2 regions of the Kribbella sp. NPDC056345 genome follow, and region 1 is predicted to be linked to the other one. Evidence: predicted binding sites of a transcription regulator. Region 1 holds the regulator's gene; the other holds the start of a gene.
The links. The regulator HrcA, encoded in region 1, represses chaperone genes, less so after heat shock. The targets are predictions, from matches to a motif close to TTGGCACTCGNNNNNNNCGAGTGCCAA.

Region 1 (3,467 bases):
CATGGTTTAGTGCTGGCCGAAGGCGTCGCGGAGGCGGCCGAAGACGCCCTTGTGGGCGGCCTGGATCTGGCCGTGCGGACGCTCCTCGTCACGCGCCACAGCGAGCTGCCGGAGCAACTCCGCCTGGCTGTCGTCGAGCTTGGTCGGGGTCTCGACGATGACCTGGACGATCAGGTCGCCGCGACCCGCATGCCGCAGCCGCGGCACACCACGCGCAGTCAGGGTCATCGCCGTACCGGACTGGGTGCCGGGGCGGATCTCCAGCGGGGTGGTCTCGCCCTCCAGCGTCGGCAGGTCGATCGTGGTCCCGAGCGCGGCCGCCGTCATCGGCAGCGTGACCGTGCAGTGCAGGTCGTCGCCGTTGCGGGTGAAGACCTCGTGCTGCTCGACCTCGATCTCGACGTACAGGTCACCGGCCGGACCGCCGCCGGGACCGACCTCACCCTGACCGGACAGCTGCACGCGGGTGCCGGTGTCGACGCCGCCGGGGATCTTCACGGTGACGGTACGGCGGGAGCGGACCCGGCCGTCGCCCGCACACTCGACGCACGGGTTCGGGATCGTGGTCCCGAAGCCGCGGCAGTTCGGGCAGGGGCGCATGGTGCGCACCTCGCCGAGGAACGAGCGCTGGGTGTGGGTGACCTCGCCACGGCCGTGGCAGATCTCGCAGGTGACCGGCTCGGAGCCGGCCGCCGCACCGGAGCCCGAACAGGTCGGACACAGTACGGCGGTGTCGACCTTCAGCTCGCGGGTCGTCCCGAACGCGGCCTCGGCCAGGTCGATCCGCAGCGGGATCAACGCGTCCTGGCCACGTCGCGTCCGCGGCCGCGGCCCGCGGGTGGCCCCGCCGGTCTGGCCGAAGAACGCGTCCATGATGTCGGTGAACGTGAACGCCTGACCGCCGCCGAACCCACCGGGCCCGCCACCGGCCGACGCGAACGGGTCGCCGCCGAGATCGTGCATCTGCCGCTTCTGCGGATCGCTCAGCACCTGGAACGCGCGGCCGATCTCCTGGAACTTGTGGTGCGCGTCCTCGGAGTCGTTGACGTCGGGGTGGTACTGGCGCGCCAGCTTGCGGTACGCCTTCTTGATCTCGTCCGCTGAAGCGTCACGGCTGACGCCCAGGACGGCGTAGTAATCGGTGCTCATACTCCAGACCAGGGGTTAAGTGAATGCGTCATGACTCAGCCAATATCTGGCTGACGTAGCGCGCGACGGCCCGTACGGCGCCCATCGTGCTGGGGTAGTCCATGTGGGTCGGGCCGACGATGCCGAGGGTGGCCAGCGCCTCCGACTTGGACCCGTAGCCGGTCGCGACCACCGAGGTGGTGGCCAGCTCCTCGTACGGGTTCTCGTGACCGATGCGGACCGTCAGGGTCTGCGGGTGGGTCGCCTCACCGAGCAGCTTGAGCAGGATGACGTGCTCCTCCAGCGCCTCCAGCACCGGCTTCACGTTCCGCTCGAAGTCGTCGCCGTACCGGGTCAGGTTGGCCGCGCCACCGACCGCGATCCGCTGCTCACCCATCTCGTCGGTGAACGCCTCGAGCAGGGTTGTGACGATCGCCGCGACCAGCGGGCGGTCGTCCGGCGCGAAGTTGTCGGCGACCGTGGCGAGCGAGGTGGCCGCCTCGGTCAGTCGCTGGCCGACCATGGCCGTGTTCAGCCGTGACCGGAGGTCGGCGACCAGTTGCTCGTCGATGTCCTTCGGCAGCTCGACGATCCGCTGCTCGACCCGGCCGTTGCTGGTGATCAGGACCAGCAGCAGCCGGCGCGGTGACATCGTGACCACCTCGATGTGCCGGACGCTCGACCGGTTCAGCGACGGGTACTGCACGATCGCGACCTGGCGGGTGATCTGGGCGAGCAGCCGGACCGTCCGCCGTACGACGTCGTCGAGGTCGACCGCGCCGCCGAGGAAGGACGTGATGGCCTTCTTCTCGGCCGCGGACAGCGTCTTGACCGTGCTCAGCTTGTCGACGAACAGCCGGTAGCCGGCGTCGGTCGGGATGCGGCCGGCGCTGGTGTGCGGCTGGGTGATGTACCCCTCCTCCTCCAGCGCGGCCATGTCGTTACGCACCGTAGCCGGGGAGACACCGAGGTTGTGCCGGTCGACCAGTGTCTTCGAGCCGACCGGCTCGTGGGTCGCGACGTAGTCCTCGACGATGGCGCGGAGTACATCCAGCTTGCGCTCATCCAGCACGCGACCACCCTCTCCAGCCTCTTGGCACTCAAAAGCTCAGAGTGCCAGTCTAGGCGGTGTCGGGCGACGCTCCCAACGGAACTGCTGCGGGGCGCGTCACTGTACTGGCCACATCAAGCGGCTGATCCTGGACCGCAGAGTCGATAAAAGACTCCAGTACGTCGAGCACGTGGTACGCCAGCTCGCCGTTCGCCCGGTGCGGTTCGCCGTTGCGCAGCGCCCGGGCCATGTCCGCCACACCGACGCCCCGACCGGCCCCGGCGTACCCGCCGGCTGTTGCCACTTCCGTCCACTCCCGCTGGGTCGGAGTGACGATCTCAACCGCCCCGTCGAAGCCATTGGGGTCCGGAACCGACAGACTGCCCTCAGTCCCGTGCACCTCGATCCGCGGCAACCGACCGGCCCACACGTCGAACGACATCAGCACGGTGGTCAGTGCGCCGGACTCATGCTCCAGCACGCCGGTCAGGTGCGTCGGAACCTCCACCGGGAAGACAGTCCCGGCCCGGGGACCGGTGTGGATCATCCGCTCCTGTTTCGACTGCCCGGCGCGCGCGGTGACCCGCCGTACCGGACCGAGGAGGGTGACCAGGCTGGTCACGTAGTACGGGCCCATGTCGAGGACCGGGCCGCCACCGGGCTGGTAGTAGAACTCAGGCGCCGGGTGCCACAGCTCGTGGCCGGGCGTCACCATGAAGGCGGTCGCGGCGTGCGGTACGCCGATGTCACCACGGTCGATCACGGCGCGAGCTGTCTGGGTGCCGGTGCCGAGGACGGTGTCCGGTGCGCAGCCGATGCGGAGGTCGTGCGCGGCGGCGTACTTGAGCAGCGGGTCGGCCTCGGCGCGATCCATGGCCAGCGGCTTCTCGCCGTACACGTGCTTGCCGGCGTTGAGAGCAGCCTGGTGTACGGCGGCGTGGGCGGCCGGAATCGTCAGGTTGATGACGATGTCGACGTCGTCGGCGGTGTACAGCTCATCGGGTGTGAGCGCGCGGATGCTGTCCGTGGCGACCGCCTGGGCGCGCGCGAGGTCCAGGTCCGCGACCGCGACCACCTCGACACCGGGCAGCTTGGCCAGGTGATCGAGGTAGGTCCCGGAGATGACTCCGGTGCCGACGATGCCGACTCGTGTCACTTGCTCGCCCACAGCAGCCCCCGCTCGATGATCGTGCGCACCTCAGGAACGTCGAAGTCGTCGAGCTTGTGACCGACCGTGCAGACGAACACCCGACCCTCGCCCCACGTGCGCGTCCAGACCACCGGCATC
Region 2 (3,467 bases), on a different contig from region 1:
AGCCTCACGAAGTACATGACCCCGCTCATGACCTACCTACTGGCAGCCGCCGGAATCACCGTCGCACTCGCCACAACCGTCGTACGGCGCAGGAAATGAAACACCGCCCCGGCACGCGAGGTGCCGGGGCGGTGCGGTGGAACTACTGCCTGAGGTCAGTGACCGTGGCCGTGGCCGTGACCGGCTGCGGCGGGCTCTTCGTCCTCGGGCTTGTCGACGACCAGGGTCTCGGTCGTCAGCAGCAGCGCGGCGATGGAGCCGGCGTTGGCGAGCGCGGAACGCGTCACCTTGACCGGGTCCAGGACGCCCTGCGCGAGCAGGTCGCCGTACTCACCGGTGGCGGCGTTGAAACCGCTGCCGATCTCGAGCTCGGCAACCTTCGAGGTCACGACGTACCCCTCGTAGCCACCGTTCTCGGCGATCCAGCGCAGCGGCTCGACGACCGACTTGCGGACGATCCGGACACCCGCGAGCTCGTCGCCCTCGAGGCCCAGGCCGTCGTCCAGCACCGTGGCAGCGTGCACCAGAGCAGAGCCGCCACCGGCGACGATGCCCTCTTCGATCGCGGCGCGCGTCGCGGAGACGGCGTCCTCGATCCGGTGCTTCTTCTCCTTGAGCTCGACCTCGGTGGCCGCGCCGACCTTGATCACGCAGACGCCGCCGGCGAGCTTCGCCAGCCGCTCCTGCAGCTTCTCGCGGTCCCAGTCGGAGTCGGTCCGCTCGATCTCGGCCTTGATCTGGTTGACCCGGCCCTCGATGTCGTCGGCCTTGCCGGCACCCTCGACAACAGTGGTGTTGTCCTTGGTGACGACGATCCGGCGCGACGTACCGAGCACCTCGAGGCCGACCTGGTCGAGCTTCAGCCCGACCTCCGGCGCGATGACCTGGGCGCCGGTGAGGGCGGCGAGGTCCTCGAGCATCGCCTTGCGGCGGTCACCGAAGCCCGGCGCCTTGACGGCGACGGAGGTGAAGTTGCCGCGGATCTTGTTCACCACGAGGGTGGACAGGGCCTCGGCCTCGACGTCCTCGGCGATGATCAGCAGCGTCTTGCCGGACTGCACGACCTTCTCCAGCAGCGGCAGCAGGTCCGCGATCGCGGAGATCTTGCCCTGGTGGATCAGGATGTACGGGTCCTCCAGCACCGCTTCGCCGGCCTCGGCGTCGGTGATGAAGTACGGCGAGATGTAGCCCTTGTCGAACTGCATACCCTCGGTGAACTCGAGCTCGGTCCCGAAGGTGTTCGACTCCTCGACGGTGATCACACCGTCCTTGCCGACCTTGTCGAACGCGTCCGCGATCAGGGTGCCGATCTCGGCGTCCCGGGCGGAGATGGTGGCGACGTGGGCCATGTCGCCCTTGTCGTCCACCGGCCGGGCGGTCTCGACGAGCCGCGCGGAGACGGCCTCGACAGCCGCCTCGATCCCGCGCTTGAGGCCCATCGGGTTGACCCCGGCGGCGACGGCCCGCAGGCCCTCGTGCACCAGTGCCTGCGCCAGCACCGTCGCGGTGGTGGTGCCGTCACCGGCGACATCGTTGGTCTTGGTGGCGACCTCCTTGGCCAGCTGCGCACCAAGGTTCTCGAACGGGTCGTCCAGCTCGACCTCACGGGCGACGGTCACACCGTCGTTGGTGATGGTCGGGGCGCCCCACTTCTTGTCCAGGACGACGTAGCGGCCCTTCGGGCCCAGCGTCACCTTCACCGTGTTCGCGAGCTTGTCGACGCCACGCTCCAGCGCGCGCCGAGCGTTCTCGTCGAACTCGAGGATCTTCGGCATGAAGAAAACCAGTCCTTTTCTGAATGTCTCGCGTAGCAGGCTTCGATCCAGGTCCCACTGTCCTGACCGGCTCCGCCCCGGTGCCAGAGGCGGCCGGGGCGGTGTCAGTCAGGAACAGTGGGCGGTCGTCACTTGCTGACGACTGCGAGGATGTCGCGGGCGCCCAGGATCAGGTAGTCCTGGCCGTCGTACTTGACCTCGGTGCCGCCGTACTTGGAGTAGATGACCTTGTCGCCGACAGCGACGTCCAGCGGGACGCGGTTGCCGTTGTCGTCGATCCGGCCCGGACCGACGGCGAGGATCTCGCCCTCCTGGGGCTTCTCCTTGGCGGTGTCCGGGATCACCAGGCCGGACTTCGTGGTCTGCTCGGCTTCGAGCGGCGCGACGAGGACACGGTCCTCGAGCGGCTTGATCGTGACCGACACTTGCTGACCTCCACGGTCGATTCGCATTTTTGTCTGTGGTGCTGCGCGGTCGCGCTCCCCTGCCGTCGCGGGGCTCAGGAGGCCGGACCGTTGGCACACTCACTAGGAGAGTGCCAACACCGAATCTAGGCCGCGATTAGCACTCGGTCAACTCGAGTGCCAGATCAATCTCGCCAGGAGCGCTCACTCCGGGCAACTCTTGACCACGCACCGGAGTCTGACCCCCCACAGGAACCCGATCGGACGGGGTCCGGACGTTGGAGGGTCACCATGTCCATGCGCCTACTGAAGTCCACCATCGCCGTGGCCGCTCTCGCCGTCACGCCACTGGTCGCCGCAGCAGCCCCCGCCTCCGCCGCACCGCTCAGCCAGTGCGACTCCGCGACCTTCAAGAAGGTCGGGAGCGGTTGGACGGTGTTCGTCCCGGGCGAGTGGGAGAGCACCAGCACCACGTGCAACCTCAAGTACGGCGACAACCCGCACCGCGACCCGAAGAACCCGTTCGGCGACCCGGCCCGGGCCATCCAGGCACTGCAGAGCAACCTCAACTACTGCTACGGCTCCAAGCTGGCCAAGGACGGCCGGTACGGCGCCAAGACCCGCGATGCCGTGAAGGCTGTCCAGAAGAAGCTCAAGCTCCCCGCGGACGGCGTCTACGGTCCGCAGACGCGGTCGGCGATGAAGTGGCGGATGTACAACCCGTCGAAGAAGGTCTGGAGCCAGGGCTGTTACGACAAGCTCTGAGCATCCGGGCGTGTGCAGATAGTGGTCACGCGCTGGCCTAAGCCGGGCCGGCGTGGGACCGTCTTCTCATGGCTTTCACGCTCCCCAAACTGCCGAAACTCTCCGGCCGCACCCTCGTGGTGCTCGCCGCCGTAGGTGCGTTGGCGGTCGGTGCGGTCGCGGCGAACGCCTCCAAGAAGCAGCAGGCGGCAGCGCCGAAGCCGGCCAGCGACCAGGCCGCTCCGCTCACCACGGACAAGGCCGGCGACCACGTCTCGCTCGAGGCAGCAGCCGCGGCCGAAGCCAAGCTAGGTCAGTGCCGCTCCGCACGGCTCATCCCGGTCAGCAAGACCTGGGGCATCCCGATGCCGTCGGTCAACGGCAGCTCCAGCACCAACTGCAACCTCAAGTACGGCGACACCCCGCACCGCGGCTCCGACCGGACCGGTGATCCGCTGACCGCCATCCAGGTCCTGCAGCGCAACCTGAACTCCTGCTACGGCACCAAACTCACCGTCGACGGTATCTACGGCAAGAACACCCG

Region 2: groES (co-chaperone GroES) is a predicted target of HrcA. The motif match lies at 2,337-2,363, and genes of this name have one in related genera.

The regions. Positions count from the first base shown of each region.
Region 1 is NZ_JBHJQQ010000001.1:50,999-54,465, forward strand. It holds gene ACFCV3_RS00280 (16S rRNA (uracil(1498)-N(3))-methyltransferase) at 1-3, opposite strand, end outside; gene dnaJ (molecular chaperone DnaJ) at 7-1,149, opposite strand; gene hrcA (heat-inducible transcriptional repressor HrcA) at 1,178-2,200, opposite strand; gene ACFCV3_RS00295 (Gfo/Idh/MocA family protein) at 2,250-3,335, opposite strand; gene ACFCV3_RS00300 (ThuA domain-containing protein) at 3,332-3,467, opposite strand, start outside.
Region 2 is NZ_JBHJQQ010000004.1:505,802-509,268, reverse strand. It holds gene ACFCV3_RS17375 (hypothetical protein) at 1-99, shown strand, start outside; gene groL (chaperonin GroEL) at 156-1,775, opposite strand; gene groES (co-chaperone GroES) at 1,904-2,200, opposite strand; gene ACFCV3_RS17360 (peptidoglycan-binding domain-containing protein) at 2,471-2,944, shown strand; gene ACFCV3_RS17355 (peptidoglycan-binding protein) at 3,013-3,467, shown strand, end outside.